3 regions of the Streptomyces sp. CA-210063 genome follow, and region 2 is predicted to be linked to each of the others. Evidence: riboswitches for the same ligand, from Rfam matches in the RefSeq annotation. Region 2 holds a riboswitch; each other region holds the start of a gene.
The links. Region 2 has a riboswitch for cobalamin ahead of JIX56_RS44015 (energy-coupling factor ABC transporter permease). Riboswitches for the same ligand answer to the same signal wherever they lie in the genome.
Positions count from the first base shown of each region.

Region 1: it holds a riboswitch for cobalamin, as region 2 does, so the genes downstream of both, JIX56_RS36235 (cobalamin biosynthesis protein) here and JIX56_RS44015 (energy-coupling factor ABC transporter permease) in region 2, are expected to answer to the same signal.
Region 3: it holds a riboswitch for cobalamin, as region 2 does, so the genes downstream of both, JIX56_RS14425 (ribonucleoside-diphosphate reductase subunit alpha) here and JIX56_RS44015 (energy-coupling factor ABC transporter permease) in region 2, are expected to answer to the same signal.

Region 1 is NZ_CP102512.1:8,297,893-8,302,823, reverse strand. Features, by position in the region: gene JIX56_RS36260 (class II aldolase/adducin family protein) at 1-239, opposite strand, end outside; gene JIX56_RS36255 (lysozyme) at 438-1,187, shown strand; gene JIX56_RS36250 (inorganic phosphate transporter) at 1,379-2,638, shown strand; gene JIX56_RS36245 (hypothetical protein) at 2,670-2,891, shown strand; gene JIX56_RS36240 (hypothetical protein) at 2,908-3,084, opposite strand; cobalamin riboswitch at 3,218-3,361, shown strand; gene JIX56_RS36235 (cobalamin biosynthesis protein) at 3,460-4,419, shown strand; gene JIX56_RS36230 (cobyric acid synthase) at 4,416-4,931, shown strand, end outside.
Region 2 is NZ_CP102512.1:10,105,894-10,110,824, reverse strand. Features, by position in the region: gene urtA (urea ABC transporter substrate-binding protein) at 1-18, opposite strand, end outside; gene JIX56_RS44030 (MarR family winged helix-turn-helix transcriptional regulator) at 219-710, shown strand; gene JIX56_RS44025 (substrate-binding domain-containing protein) at 667-1,785, opposite strand; gene JIX56_RS44020 (DUF1775 domain-containing protein) at 1,947-2,717, opposite strand; cobalamin riboswitch at 2,994-3,175, shown strand; gene JIX56_RS44015 (energy-coupling factor ABC transporter permease) at 3,206-3,916, shown strand; gene JIX56_RS44010 (energy-coupling factor ABC transporter substrate-binding protein) at 3,913-4,362, shown strand; gene cbiQ (cobalt ECF transporter T component CbiQ) at 4,369-4,931, shown strand, end outside.
Region 3 is NZ_CP102512.1:3,377,165-3,382,095, forward strand. Features, by position in the region: gene mctP (monocarboxylate uptake permease MctP) at 1-1,285, shown strand, start outside; gene JIX56_RS14415 (nucleoside hydrolase) at 1,617-2,606, shown strand; gene JIX56_RS14420 (GNAT family N-acetyltransferase) at 2,713-3,219, shown strand; cobalamin riboswitch at 3,283-3,417, shown strand; gene JIX56_RS14425 (ribonucleoside-diphosphate reductase subunit alpha) at 3,544-4,931, shown strand, end outside.

The DNA of each region.
Region 1 (4,931 bases), 1.8 Mb from region 2:
AGGCGGTCGTACGGCACGCCCGTCGGTGTGACCAGGACGGTGTCGCCCACGCGTACGGACACATTGCCGGAGGTGCCGACGACCAGCCCCTCGGTCACCGTCCGGCGGGCCGTCGCGACGAGTTCGTCCCACGCGCGCGCCACGTCGTCCGGCACACCCCGTCGCCGTACGTTGCGCGCATCCTGTGCGTCCTCACCCGTGCCCCGCTCGTCCCGGGCGGTGCGCCGCTGCTCAGCCATGCCGTGATCCTGCCAGGCGGACGGCGAGGAAGGGTCCCGGGCGCGGGCACTGCAGGGCGGAGGACGGGCCTTCGGAAGAGCTCATATACGCATACATCACCCGGTGTTGGTGATTGGCCGGTGATCGACCGCGTTTCGGGGATCTTCCAGTAATCTCCGGTTGTTTTGTCGCACAATTCGCCATTCCGGGGGGAAAACATGGCCCGTGATCTCAAGCCGTCCCGTCGTCGCAACCGCGTGTTCGCGGCCTCCGTCGCCGCGCTCGCCCTAGGGGGGACAGCTCTCGTCGAGATCCCTGTCTCGGCCGCCGCCAAGCCCGAGGGGCACGACGTCTCCTCGCACCAGAAGAAGGTCAACTGGTCGAGCGCGAAGTCGAAGGGCGCCCGGTTCGTCTACGTCAAGGCGACCGAGTCCACCACCTACCGCAACCCGTACTTCGGCCAGCAGTACAACGGTTCGCGGAACGCGGGCCTGGTCCGCGGCGCCTACCACTTCGCGGTGCCGAACAGGTCGTCCGGCAAGGCCCAGGCCCGCTACTTCGTGAACAACGGCGGCGGCTGGCGCGCGGACGGCTGGACGCTGCCGCCGGCGCTCGACATCGAGTACAACCCGTACGACAGGAAGAAGAAGTGCTACGGCCTGAGCAACAGCAGGATGGTCGGCTGGATCAAGTCGTTCAGCGACGAGGTCAAGCGCCTCACCGGCCGTCGTCCGGTGATCTACACGACCACCCACTGGTGGAAGACCTGCACCGGCAACAGCGCGGCCTTCGGCGGGAACCACGCGCTGTGGCTGGCCCGGTACAACTCCGCGGGGGCGGGAGAACTGCCCGCGGGGTGGAAGTTCTGGACGATCTGGCAGTACGACAACGGCAGCGGGCGCCTGCCGGGTGACCAGAATCTCTTCAACGGGTCCATGGGCCGGCTGAAGGAGTTCGCCAAGGGGTAGCGGACCTCGGTATTCCACCTCAGTTCGAACACGGGGGCTGTCGCTCCGCCGGGCTCGCCGCCTGCGTCGGCGCACAGGCGGAGCGGCGGCACCTCATTCACTACACCCGCAAGCCTGTCCTAGTTCATCTTCCGTTCATCCAGGTTGCCTACGGTCCACGTGCCACTGACGTCCAAAAGAAGCCCGGGTAAATGGAAAACTTCTCGCTGATCCTCGCGATCGTAGTGATCACTGCGCTCGCGTTCGATTTTACGAACGGTTTCCACGACACCGCCAACGCGATGGCCACCACCATCTCGACCGGCGCCATGAAGCCCAAGGTCGCGGTCGCCATGTCCGCCGTGCTCAACCTTGTCGGCGCGTTCCTTTCCATAGAGGTCGCCAACACCATCTCCAAGGGGCTCGTCGACGAGTCCGGCATACAGCCAGAGGTCATATTCGCGGCGCTCGTCGGCGCCATCCTCTGGAACCTGCTGACCTGGCTCGTCGGGCTCCCCTCCAGTTCCTCGCACGCCCTGATGGGCGGTCTCATCGGCGCCACCATCGCCTCGGCCGGCGCGGGCGCGGTGCACGGTGACGTCCTCGTCACCAAGGTGCTGATCCCCGCCGTCGCGGCCCCGCTGGTCGCCGGCATCGCGGCGATGTTCGCCACCCGGCTGACGTACGGGCTCGGGAAGCACACGAGCGAGAAGGCCTCCGGCAAGGGCTACCGCGCCGGTCAGATCGCCTCCGCGGGCCTGGTCTCGCTGGCCCACGGTACGAACGACGCCCAGAAGACGATGGGCATCATCACCCTGGCCCTGGTCGCCGGCGGCGCCCTCGCACCCGACTCCGACCCGCCGGTGTGGGTCATCGTCTCCGCCGGTATGGCCATCGCGCTCGGCACCTACCTGGGCGGCTGGCGCATCATCCGCACGATGGGCAAGGGTCTGACCGACCTCCAGCCGCAGCAGGGCTTCGCCGCCCAGACCAGCGCGGCCACGGTCATCCTGGCCTCCTCGCACCTCGGCTTCTCCCTCTCCACCACGCACTCGGTCTCCGGTGCCGTGATGGGCGCGGGCCTCGGCCGCAAGGGCGGTGTGGTCCGCTGGTCGACCGCGACCCGGATGTTCGTCGCCTGGGGGCTGACCCTGCCGGCCGCCGCGCTGGTCGCCGCGCTCGCCGAGTGGGTCACGTCCTTCGGCACCTGGGGCACGGCCGTCGTCGCGGTCTTCCTCATCGCCTCCAGCGCCGCCATCTGGGTGCTCTCGCGCCGCGAGGTGGTCGACCACACCAATGTGAACGACGCCGAGGAGACGCCCGGAGTGGTGACCACGGCGATGGCAGCGGTGACGCCGCCGGCCGGCCCGGTGGTCGCGGACCTCACGGCGACCATTCCGGCCCCCGCGGCCGCGACCGCCGCCGAGACCACGGCCTCGACGAACCCGCCCACGCCGACGCCCGCCGTCTGAGCCCCGCGACTCCCTGAGGAAGATCACCACCATGCACATCGACTGGGCAGCCCTCGGCTCCGTCTTCGGAGTCAGCCTCGTGGTCACCGTGGCCCTCGTCGGCCTCTTCACCCTGGGCATCGTCGGCCTCTCCAAGCGGGAGGAAGCGTCAACCCGGGGCGACTCGGTGGCGCTCGCGACCACCGGGGCGTACGTGTGCTTCGCGCTGTGCGCGGCGGCCGTGGCGTACGGAATTTCCCTGATCATGACCTGAGACCGGAAACCCCACGTCAGCGGTGGTGCGGGCGCTGGGGCCGAGCCTCCCCCAGCGCCCGGTTCAGGACCCGGAGCCGTTCCGTGACCGGGGTCGGCCCCCACCACAGGCCGGCCCCGGCGGCGCCGAGTACGGTCACCACCAGCCAGACGAGACCGTGTATTTCACCACTCGGTACGAGAAGCGCGGCCAAGGCGCCCACCCCCGACGGAAAGCACCCCCAACTTCACGATCCGCCCGCTCCGCCGATTCGGGCGTCTGACGGGATTTCAGCGGGTGTGGGGCTCAGCACACCGTTCCACCGCAGGTCAACAGCAAGTTGACGGGTCTTCCAAGGGCGTGGTGGACTGCCGGGGCCATGTACGACGGCAGGAGAGGAAGCCGGTGCGATTCCGGCGCGGTCCCGCCACTGTCACCGGGGAAGAACCATCCCGGGAGCCAGGAACTCTCGCCGTCGGTCTCGTCGAACCAGGGCGTGGACACCCTGAGTGAGGACATATCGCCATGCGCGGCTGCCACTTGAGTTTCAGCACCTGGTCCCTGCCCGACCCCGCGATCGGCTGAACCCGTGCGTGCCGATCGCGTCTTCGCGTGCGGCGCCGCCGCCGGGCTCCTCGGTGATCTGCTGCTCGGTGATCCGCGCCGGGGGCATCCGGTCGCCGCGTTCGGGCGGGCGGCGGGTGCCGTGGAGCGGGTGCTGTGGCGGGACCACCGGGGGTGGGGCGCGCTGCACACCGTCGTGTGCGCCGGTGGCGCTGCGGCGCTCGGTGCCGTCGCCGCGTCCGCCGTACGGCCGTCGCGTGCCGCCTCCGTGGCGTTGACCGGTGCCGCCACCTGGGCCGTCGTCGGGGGGACTTCGCTCGTGCGGGAGGCCCGGGCCGTGGGGCGGTTCCTCGAAGCCGGGGACATCGAGGGCGCGCGGGCCCGGCTGCCTCATCTGTGCGGGCGGGACCCTCAGGCGCTCGACTCGGACGGGATCGCGCGGGCTGTCGTGGAGTCCGTCGCCGAGAACACGTCGGACGCGGTGGTGGGGGCGCTCGTGTGGGGCGCCGTCGGTGGGGTGCCGGGGCTTGTGGGGTTCCGGGCCGTCAACACGCTGGATGCCATGGTCGGGCACAAGTCGTCGCGTTATCGGCGGTACGGGTGGGCTTCGGCTCGGCTGGACGATGTGGCGGGGTGGCCCGGGGCTCGGCTCACCGCGGTGTTGGCCGCGGCCGCGGGTGGGGATACGCGGGGGGCCGTTCGGGCTTGGCGGGCGGATGCGGGGAAGCATCCGAGTCCCAATGCGGGGCCTGTGGAGGCGTCGTTCGCGGGGGCGCTCGGTGTGCGGTTGGGGGGCACGTTGTCGTATGGGGGGCGGGTTGAGCATCGGCCTGTGCTGAATGGGGAGGGGCGGGCCGTGGCCGTGGGGGACATCGAGCGGGCTGCTCGGTTGTCCCGGCGGGTGAGTTGGCTGGCGTTGGGGGTCAGTGCGGGTGCGGCGGTGCTGCGGGGGCGGTTCGCGAAGCCGGCGGAGGGGGACTCATGAGCGGCAGTCGTTCCACCGGCGGTGGACTGCTCGTCGCCGGGACCACCTCCGATGCCGGGAAGAGTGTCGTCACCGCCGGGATCTGTCGGTGGCTGGTGCGGCGGGGGGTCAAGGTCGCGCCGTTCAAGGCGCAGAACATGTCGCTGAACTCCTTCGTGACGAGGGAAGGCGCCGAGATCGGGCGGGCGCAGGCGATGCAGGCGCAGGCTTGTCGGGTCGAGCCGACGGCGTTGATGAATCCCGTGCTGCTGAAGCCGGGGGGCGACCAGAGCAGTCAGGTCGTGCTCATGGGCAAACCGGTGGGCGAGATGAGCGCGCGTGGGTATCACGGCGGGCGGCAGCAGCGGCTGCTCGGGACCGTGCTGGACTGTCTCGCCGAGTTGCGGGGCACGTATGACGCGGTGATCTGTGAGGGGGCGGGCAGTCCTGCCGAGATCAATCTCCGGCGGACCGACATCGTCAACATGGGGATCGCCCGGAATGCCGGGCTTCCCGTGCTCGTCGTGGGCGAC
Region 2 (4,931 bases):
GATGCTGAGCCCGGACATGCAATACCTCCTGGGTCGCTGAAGTGCGACCACAGCCTGCGAGGAAACTGTTTCCCTTGCGTTTCGTGGCAATTGAAGAACAGTTTCCTGAGGAAGTATTTTTTGAGGTCGCGAAGGATTCGTTAGTTTCCACAGAAAGGATGTGCTCCTGGTTTACGATGTCAGGAGCGCAGCGGTCGAAGGCGAGTTGAGGAGTGGCGATGGCGAGACGGCCCGAGGAACTGCTCCAACTGCTGACCCGTGCCGAGCGCCTGTCCATGCGCCGAGTCCAGTCCGTGCTCGACGAGTTCGACTGCTCCGTCGAGGCGTGGCGGGTCCTCGACCTGCTCTCCGACGGACAGGGCCACAACATGACGGCCCTCGCCGAGCATGCCTTCCTGCCGGCACCGAGCCTGACCAAGCTGATCGACCAACTCGTCGACCAGAACCTGGTGTTCCGCCGCGTCGATCCCACCGACCGGCGCCGTGTCCTCGCCCACCTGACTCCGAGGGGGATGGAGCGCCGGCAGCTGTTGGCCCGTGAAGTACGGGCGGACTGGGCCGAGTTGGGGCCGCTGCACTCCGAGGAGGACGGCAAGCGGCTGGAACTGCTGCTGGACCGGCTGGCCCGGACCCTGGAGGGCGGGACCACCGACGGCCAGGGCAGGGTCAGCGCAGGTCGTGCGGAGCGCGCAGCTGGGCGAGGACGTTGAAGTCGTACCCGTCCGCCCGCGCCAGGTAGATGCGCTGGCGCACATGCCGTCCGTCCAGGCCCAGCAGACCGCGCGGCCCCTCGTAGGAGACGCTGTCGGCGGCCGCCCCGATCGCGGCGACGTCCAGGGCGCGCGCCCGTTCGACGAGCGCGGCGAGGAGCAGGACGCCCTCGTAGCAGGACTCGCCGAGACTGCCGGGGGTCGGTGCCTCCAGGCCGAAGCGGCCGGCGTACTGGCCGTGGAAGTCCATGGTGTTCTGGTCGGCGAGCGAGGCGAAGAACCCGGCCGTGCTGTAGAGGTCGAGGGTGGCTTCCGCGCCACTGCCCAGCAGCATGTTCTCGTCCATCAGCGTGCTCAGCCGCAGCGACCGCTGGTCGAGCCCCCAGGCGGCGAAGGCCCGGTTGAAGCGGACCGCGTCACTGCCGACCAGGAGCATCAGGACCCCGTCGGCGTCGGCCCGCTCGATGCGTCGCAGTACCCCCGAGAAGTCGTCGGTGCCGAGCGGCAGATACGCCTCACCACAGACGCGGCCCCGGGACTCACGCGCGTACCCGCGGGCGGCGCGGGCGGTGTGCCGGGGCCACACGTAGTTGTTGCCGACGACGAACCAACGGCGCACCCCGCGAGACTCGGCGAGCAGACGCATCGCGGGCAGCAGCTGCCAGGAAGGCGTCTCGCTGGTCATGAAGACGCCCTCGGTGCGCTCCCCGCCCTCGTACAGGGCCGTGTAGACGTACGGCACCCGGTGCGCGACACGCGGGGCCACCGCCTGCCGCACCGAGGAGATGTGCCAGCCGGTGACGCCCTGCACCGCGCCCGAGGCGACCAGGGCCTCGACGTCCTCCGCGACGCGCCACGGCTCGGCCCCGCCGTCGACCTCGATCAGCCGCAGCTCCTTGCCCAGCACTCCCCCGGCCTTGTTGACCTCCTCGGCGGCCAGCCGCGCGCAGGCCCCGCAGGTGGGTCCGAAGATTCCGGCGGGGCCCTGCATCGGGTACACGAGGGCCACGTTCAGGGTCGAGTCGTCGGCCGTGAACCACTCGGGTGTGTGGAGAGGGAGTGGTGGCCGGGTCATGCGCTCATGATGGCGTGATCGCTGTCGGCGCCCCAGGTGGAGCCACGGATCGAGACCGATTCGTATGCCGAGCCTCGGCGGGACGGCCGGGTTCGTCATGGCGCTGCGGTAGAGCTCCGTCAGCTTTCGGTCAGGTCAGGTGCTTCCGGCCGAGGCGTCGGTCAGGCGGTCCCGCCCCGGCGGCTCCTGAACCACCACACTCCCGCGCCGAGTACGAGGACGCCCGCGCCGATGCCGAGGGGCACGGCGAGGGACATGCCGTCGTCGTCCTTGGTGCCGTCCGCCGCGGGCTTCGCGGACGGGGTCGGTGTGCCGGTGGCCGGGGCGGTCGAGGGGGCGGCCGTCGTGGGCTCCTCCGAAGGGCTGGGGCTCACGGGTTGGGCGCCGGGGGCGGCGGCCTTCAGGTCCAGGCGGGGCGCCGGGTGACCGTGGCCGTGGCCGTCCCCGCCCTCCTCGCCGTCGAGCTCGATCCAGCGGTCCACCTTGCCGTCGCTGTAGGACTGCAGCGTCTTGAAGACCAGGGACTTCGCGTCGGGCAGCTGTCGTACGGTGACGGCGTATTCGGCGTCCTCCCCCACCGGGAGCTTCTCACCGGAGACCGTCCAGCCCCGGCTGGTGGGGGCGAACTTCCAGCCGTCGGGTCCCTTGTCGTAGGTGATGTCGGCGGGGACGATGCCCTCGGGCAGGATCACCTCCAGTTTGGTGATGCCGGCGGAGGAGGACTCCGACTCCGCGAAGAAGGTCAGTTCGACGTTCTGGTCGAGGGCCCGGGCGCCCTCCGCCTCGACCTCCGTGTGGGCCGCGGCCGGTCCCGCGGTGGCGACGGTGACCGCCAACACGACGGCGGTGAGAACGCCGAGACGGCGTGTGCTGGGTGCCAAGGTCGGGCGGTGCACAGCTGACTCCCTTGTGCCGATGGGTGAAGGCTGCATTCAAGCGCAGGGCGAGGGGCCCGGCCAAGGGCGGCCGGGGCCGTACCGGGAGGGCGGTCCGGCCCCGCCGGGAGGGCGATCGGGCCCCACCGGGAGGGCGATCGGGCCCCACGGGAGGAGCCGGCGCACCGGCAAAGCCGTCGTATCCAGGCAAGGGCGTCCGCTCTCCCCGGTGGTGTGTGCCGCAGGTGACGCAAGGGGTGTGCGCCGGGGTGTGTGCTGTTCACCATCGCTTTCGCGCCCCCGGCTCCGCTTGTCAGCGCCCTTGTGCGGGCACTACTGTCACCACGCCTTGGTGAACGGGAAATCCGGTGTGATGCCGGTGCGGCCCTCGCCACTGTGATCGGGAAGTCCGGCTCCAGTCCTCACGGACAGCCACTGGGTCCTAGACCCGGGAAGGCGGAGCACGGGCGGTGTCACCCGTAAGCCAGGAGACCGGCCAAGGCGCGTCAACCATCCACGAGGTGCTGGAGAGGGTCTGCTGAGCCATGCACATAGCCGAGGGTTTCCTTCCTCCGGCGCACGCGATCGCCTGGGGGGTCGCGTCCGCGCCGTTCGTCGTCCACGGAGTACGGTCACTCACCCGTGAGGTCAGGGAGCATCCCGAGAGCACACTGCTGCTCGGTGCCTCGGGGGCCTTCACCTTCGTCCTGTCCGCGCTGAAGCTCCCGTCGGTGACCGGGAGTTGCTCCCACCCCACCGGCACCGGCCTGGGCGCCATCCTGTTCCGGCCACCGATCATGGCGGTGCTGGGCACCATCACCCTGCTCTTCCAGGCCCTGCTGCTCGCGCACGGCGGCCTGACCACGCTCGGCGCCAACGTCTTCTCGATGGCGATCGCCGGGCCGTGGGCGGGTTACGGCGTCTACCGGCTGCTGCGGCGGTTCGGCGTGCCGCTGATGGTCACGGTGTTCTTCGGCGCGTTCGTCGCCGACCTGGTCACCTACTGCGTCACCAGCGTGCAGCTGGCGCTCGCGTTCCCCGACCCGAGCAGCGGCTTCCTCGGCGCGCTCGGCAAGTTCGGTTCGATCTTCGCCGTCACCCAGATCCCGCTCGCGGTGAGCGAGGGTCTCCTCACCGTGCTGGTGATGCGTCTGCTGGTGCAGTCGAGCAAGGGCGAACTGACCCGGCTCGGCGTGCTCCTGACCGGCAAGCAGGACCGGACCGAGACCGACGAGACCGAGGCGGTGGCCCGATGAACCGCAACACGAAGATCAACGCCCTGCTGCTGATCGTCGTGGCCGCGCTCGCCGTCCTGCCGCTGGCCCTCGGCCTCGGCGACCACAAGGAGGAGCCGTTCACGGGCTCCGACGGCGAGGCGGAGACGGCGATCACCGAGATCGAGCCGGACTACGAGCCCTGGTTCTCCCCCTTGTACGAGCCGCCGTCCGGTGAGATCGAGTCGGCGCTCTTCTCCCTCCAGGCCGCGCTGGGCGCGGGCGTCCTCGCCTACTACTTCGGTGTGCGCCGGGGCCGGCGCCAGGGCGAGGCGCGAGCCCGGGCGCGACTGGACGCGGCCGGGAACACCACCACGAGCGAGGCGACCGCGGTGAGCGCGACGGCGGCGGCCGCGACCGCCAGGACCGCGACCGGTGACGAAGGCCCGCCCGGTGGCGCCGCCGAGTCCACCGCGGGCCGGGTCTGATCCCGCGTGCTGCCGATCGACGCGGCGGCGCACAGCAGTCGCTGGCGCCGCCGCCACCCCGTGGACAAGGCCTTGCTCGGACTAGGTCTCACGGTCCTCGCGATCTCCCTGCCACCCTGGCCCGGCGCCGCCCTCGTGCTGCTGACCGCCCTCGCCGTGCTGCTGGGCCCGGCGGGCGTCCCCGGCCGTCGGCTGTGGCGCGCCTATCGGGTGCCGCTGGGCTTCTGCGTGACCGGGGCGCTGCCCCTGCTGGTCCAAGTGGGCGGGCCCGACGGGTTCGTCACCCTGGCCGAGGGCGGTCCGGTCCGCGCCGGGGAGCTGCTGCTGCGCACCTCGGCCGCCTCCCTCGGCGTCCTGCTGTTCGCCTTCACCACGCCCATGTCGGACCTGCTGCCCCGGCTGGTGAAGGCCGGGGTGCCCGCACCGGTCGTGGACGTCGCGCTGGTCACGTACCGCATGAGCTTCCTTCTCCTGGACTCGGTGCGCCGGATCCGGGAGGCGCAGGCGGCCCGGCTGGGGCACACCACACGGGCCGCCACCTGGCGTTCCCTCGCCGGGCTGGGCGCCAC
Region 3 (4,931 bases), 6.7 Mb from region 2:
CTCGGACTTCGTACGCGGCCGCTTCGGCTCGAAGGGCCTGTCCCTGGCGGTCGCCGTGACCGGCATCCTCGCGACCATGCCGTACATCGCGCTCCAACTCGTCGGCATCCAGGCCGTGCTGGACGTGATGGGTGTCGGCGGCGGCGAGGACACCAACTGGTTCATCAAGGACCTGCCGCTGCTGATCGCCTTCGGCGTGCTGGCGGCCTACACCTACTCCTCGGGTCTGCGTGCCCCCGCGCTGATCGCGTTCGTGAAGGACACCCTGATCTACATCGTCATCGCGGTGGCGATCATCTACATCCCGATCAAGCTCGGCGGCTTCGACGACATCTTCGCCAAGGCGGGCGAGGCGTACAGCCAGACCAACCCGGCGACGGACAAGCCGCGCGGCGCGCTCGTCCCGGGCGACGCCAACCAGTGGACCTACGCGACGCTGGCCCTCGGCTCGGCGCTGGCGCTCTTCATGTACCCGCACTCGATCACGGCGACGCTGTCGTCCAGGAGCCGCGAGGTCATCCGCCGCAACACCACGATCCTGCCGCTGTACTCGCTGATGCTGGGCCTGCTCGCCCTGCTGGGCTTCATGGCGATCGCGGCCGGGATCCAGGTGCAGAACGGCCAGCTCGCCATCCCGCAGCTGTTCGAGACGATGTTCCCCGACTGGTTCGCGGGCGTCGCCTTCGCCGCCATCGGTATCGGAGCGCTGGTCCCCGCGGCGATCATGTCCATCGCGGCGGCGAACCTCTTCACCCGCAACATCTACAAGGACTTCATCAATCCGGACGCCACGCCCGCGCAGGAGACCAAGGTCTCCAAGCTGGTGTCCCTGCTGGTGAAGGTGGGCGCGCTGGCCTTCGTCCTCACCATGGACAAGACGGTCGCCATCAACTTCCAGCTCCTGGGCGGCATCTGGATCCTCCAGACCTTCCCGGCCCTCGTCGGCGGCCTGTTCACCCGCTGGTTCCACCGCTGGGCCCTCATCGCCGGCTGGGCGGTCGGCATGCTCTACGGCACGATCGCCGCGTACGGCGTGGCCTCCCCCACCCAGAAGCACTTCGGCGGCTCCTCGGCGGAGATCCCCGGGATCGGCGAGATCGGCTACATCGGCCTGACGGCCTTCGTCCTCAACCTCGTGGTCACGGTGGTCCTCACCTTCGTCCTGCGGGCTGCCAAGGCCCCCGACGGCATCGACGAGACCAAGCCGGAGGACTACACGGCGGACGCGGGCGACGCGGGCGTCCAGGTGGAACTGCCGCCGGCGACGGCGGGGGCGAGCCACTAGGTCGTCGCCGGGTTCCGGGGCGGCGCGGGGCCTTTCCTCGCCCCCGCCGCCCCTACCCGTCCCATCCCCAGGGGCGCTGCCCCTTCGACCCCGAGGGGGTGCGATGTCGGGTGCGGGTGGGTGGGGGCTGGTCGCGCAGTTCCCCGCGCCCCTGAAAAGACACGGCCCCTGCGGGCCGAAAAGCACGGGGCGCAGCCCCTGCTTTTCAGGGGCGCGGGGAACTGCGCGAGAAGCCCCACCGGACCCGCGGATGGGGGTCGAAGGGGCGCAGCCCCTGGGATGGGACGGGTAGGGGCGGCGGGGGCGAAAGACATCCGGTTACGCTGGCCATGTGACCGCCCGCACACCGATCGTCCTGGACAGCGACCCCGGTATCGACGACGCCGTAGCCCTGCAGTACCTGCTCGGCACCGGCCTCTGGGACCTCAAGGCCTACACATCGGTCGGCGGCAACCTCCCCGCCGAGGCGACCTACACCAACGCCCGCGCCCTGGCCCGAGCCCTACGCATCGACGCCGACGTCCCGGTACACCGAGGCGCGGGCCGCCCCCTGTCCCGCCTCCCCTACCGAGAGGCCTCCGCCTTCCACGGCCCGGCAGGCCTCGGCCACGAAACCCTCCCCGACTCGTCGGCCCCGCACCCCACGGAATCGTCCGCGCAGGCCCTGCTGCGGCTCTCCCGGGAGTACGAGGGCGAGCTGACGGTATGCGCCACCGGCCCGCTCACGAACGTGGCCATCGCACTGCTGGAGGACCCGGACCTCGCCCGCCGCGTCGGCAAGTTCGTGTTCATGGGCGGCGCCGCCCAGGTGCCGGGAAACTTCACCCCGGTCGCCGAGTTCAACATCTGGGCCGACCCCGTCGCCGCCGAGATCGTCCTCTCCTCCGGCATCCCGTTCACCATGGTCGACCTGGACGCCTCGCACCGCTGGCTGTTCCGCCCCGCGGACCTCGCCGCGCTGGAGGCCGCGGGCCCGGGCACGGCCCTCGCCGCCCGGCTCATGCGCACCTACATGGACGCCTACACCCGCCACGGCGGAGACGGCACCTGCCCGCTGCACGATCCGCTGGCCGTGGGGGTCTGCGGGGACGAGGCGTTCGTCGAGGCCGCCGAGGGCGCCGTCGTCGTGGAGTGCGCGAGCGAACTCACGCGCGGCCAGACCGTGTTCGTCCCGGCCGCCGCCCGCCGCGTCTACTACTCCGAGTCCCCCGCCCTGACCGCCCGCCTGCGCGCCACCGGCCGCGTCGCCCTGGGCCCGGGCACCCGCGACTTCAGCGAGGACTTCGTGGCGACGCTGCCGCGGTGGCCTGCGGTGGGCTGAGCGGGTTCGCTGCCGAGCGGCGGCACCTGGCTGATCATCGGACAAGTCGTCGCCCCTGTGGAAAACCTCGGACCCGCTTTCCCACCGCTGCGGCAGACTGCGAGCCATGGACATCACCATCAGGCAGATCTCCCCCGACGAGTACGCCACGCTCGGCGAGATCACCGCACAGGCCTACCTCGGCGACGGACTGCTGGACTTCGGAGAGAGCGACGAGTATCTGTGCGAGTTGCGTGACGTGGCGAAGCGGGCCGCCGCGGCCGAGGTGCTCGTGGCGGTGGCGGACGGCCGGGTGCTCGGCGGGGTGACCTTCGTCCCGGCGGGCGGCCCCATGGCCGACATCGCCCGTGCGGGAGAGGCCGAGATACGGATGCTGGCAGTCGCTCCGGAAGCGCGTGGGCGGGGTGCCGGCGAGGCGCTCGTACGGGCCTGTCTGGAGCGCGCCCGGGCCGTGGAGGGCTGTGCACGCGTCGTCCTGTCGACCCAGCGGACCATGCACGCCGCCCATCGCATCTACGAACGCCTGGGCTTCGCTCGCACACCCGAGCGCGACTGGAAGCCCCTCCCCGACCTCTTCGACCTCACGCTGATCACCTACGAGTTGACGCTCTGACACCCTGGGAAACCGAATGCGACACAACATGTGGGGGTGGCGCCGCGCCTCGGCACTAGATGTATGCTCATGCTCGCTGTCGTCGCAGGGGAATCCGGTGCGAATCCGGAACTGTCCCGCAACGGTGTACTTGCGTGCGTTCATCTCCATCGCGCACGCCTGTTCAGTCCGAACACCTGCCGACAGTGCGCCCGGCCGTCCGGTCCGGGTGCCCTGACGTCCGGGCCTCGTGGAATGGGCCGGTGGACGCGACGCCCCGGTGCGCTCGTGTGCTGCTGCCTGCCTTCCGCAAGGCCCCTTGCTTCAGCGAGGGAGAGCCCCCACGTGACCATCGCGCCAGCCGACCCGGTTTCAGCCGAACTGGCTTCAGCCGCCCCGGCGACGGAGACCGACGGTCCCGGTACCGCGTTGCTGCGGACCCTGACCGAGCTGACCGCCGACCTCCCCGACGCCGACCCCGGCAGGGTCGCCGCCGCCGCGCTGCGCGGCCGGTCCTCGCGTGCGGCCTCCGCCGAAATGGCCGTGGAACTGCGCGAGCTGGCCACGGAGGCGGCCGCGGGCCTCATCTCCGAGGACCCCGCCTATGCGAAGCTGGCCGCCCGGCTGCTGGCCATCGGCATCCGCGCCGAGGCCGCCTCGCAGGGCGTCACGACGTTCACAGAGTCCATCGCGGTGGGCCACCGTGAAGGCCTCGTCGCCGACCGCACGGCGGAGTTCACGCGTGTCCACGCCGGGCGTCTCGACGCCCTGATCGACCCGGCCGGCGACGACCGCTTCGGCTACTTCGGCCTGCGCACCCTGCACAGCCGCTATCTGCTCCGGCACCCGATCACCCGCAAGGTCATCGAGACGCCCCAGCACTTCATGCTGCGCGTCGCCGCCGGCCTCGCCGAGGACGACACCGTCCGTGCCGTCGACGAAGTCGCCGCGCTCTACAGGCTCATGAGCCGCCTCGACTACCTCCCCTCCTCCCCCACCCTCTTCAACTCCGGCACGCGCCACCCCCAGATGTCGTCCTGCTACCTCCTCGACTCCCCGCTGGACGAGCTGGACTCCATCTACGACCGCTACCACCAGGTGGCCCGCCTCTCGAAGCACGCCGGCGGCATCGGTCTGTCGTACTCCCGCATCCGCTCGCGCGGTTCGCTGATCCGGGGCACCAACGGGCACTCCAACGGCATCGTGCCATTCCTGAAGACCCTGGACGCCTCGGTGGCCGCCGTGAACCAGGGCGGCCGGCGCAAGGGCGCGGCCGCGGTCTACCTGGAGACCTGGCACTCCGACATCGAGGAGTTCCTGGAGCTGCGCGACAACACCGGTGAGGACGCCCGGCGTACGCACAACCTGAACCTGGCGCACTGGATCCCGGACGAGTTCATGCGCCGGGTGAACGCCGACGAGCAGTGGTCCCTGTTCTCCCCGGCCGATGTGCCCGAGCTGGTCGACCTGTGGGGCGAGGAGTTCGACACCGCGTACCGCGAGGCGGAGGCGAACGGCCTGGCGAAGAAGACCATCCCGGCCCGTGATCTGTACGGCCGTATGATGCGCACCCTCGCGCAGACCGGCAACGGCTGGATGACCTTCAAGGACGCGGCCAACCGCACGGCCAACCAGACGGCCGAGCCGGGCCATGTCGTCCACTCCTCCAACCTCTGCACGGAGATCCTGGAGGTCACGGACGACGGGGAGACGGCGGTCTGCAACCTGGGTTC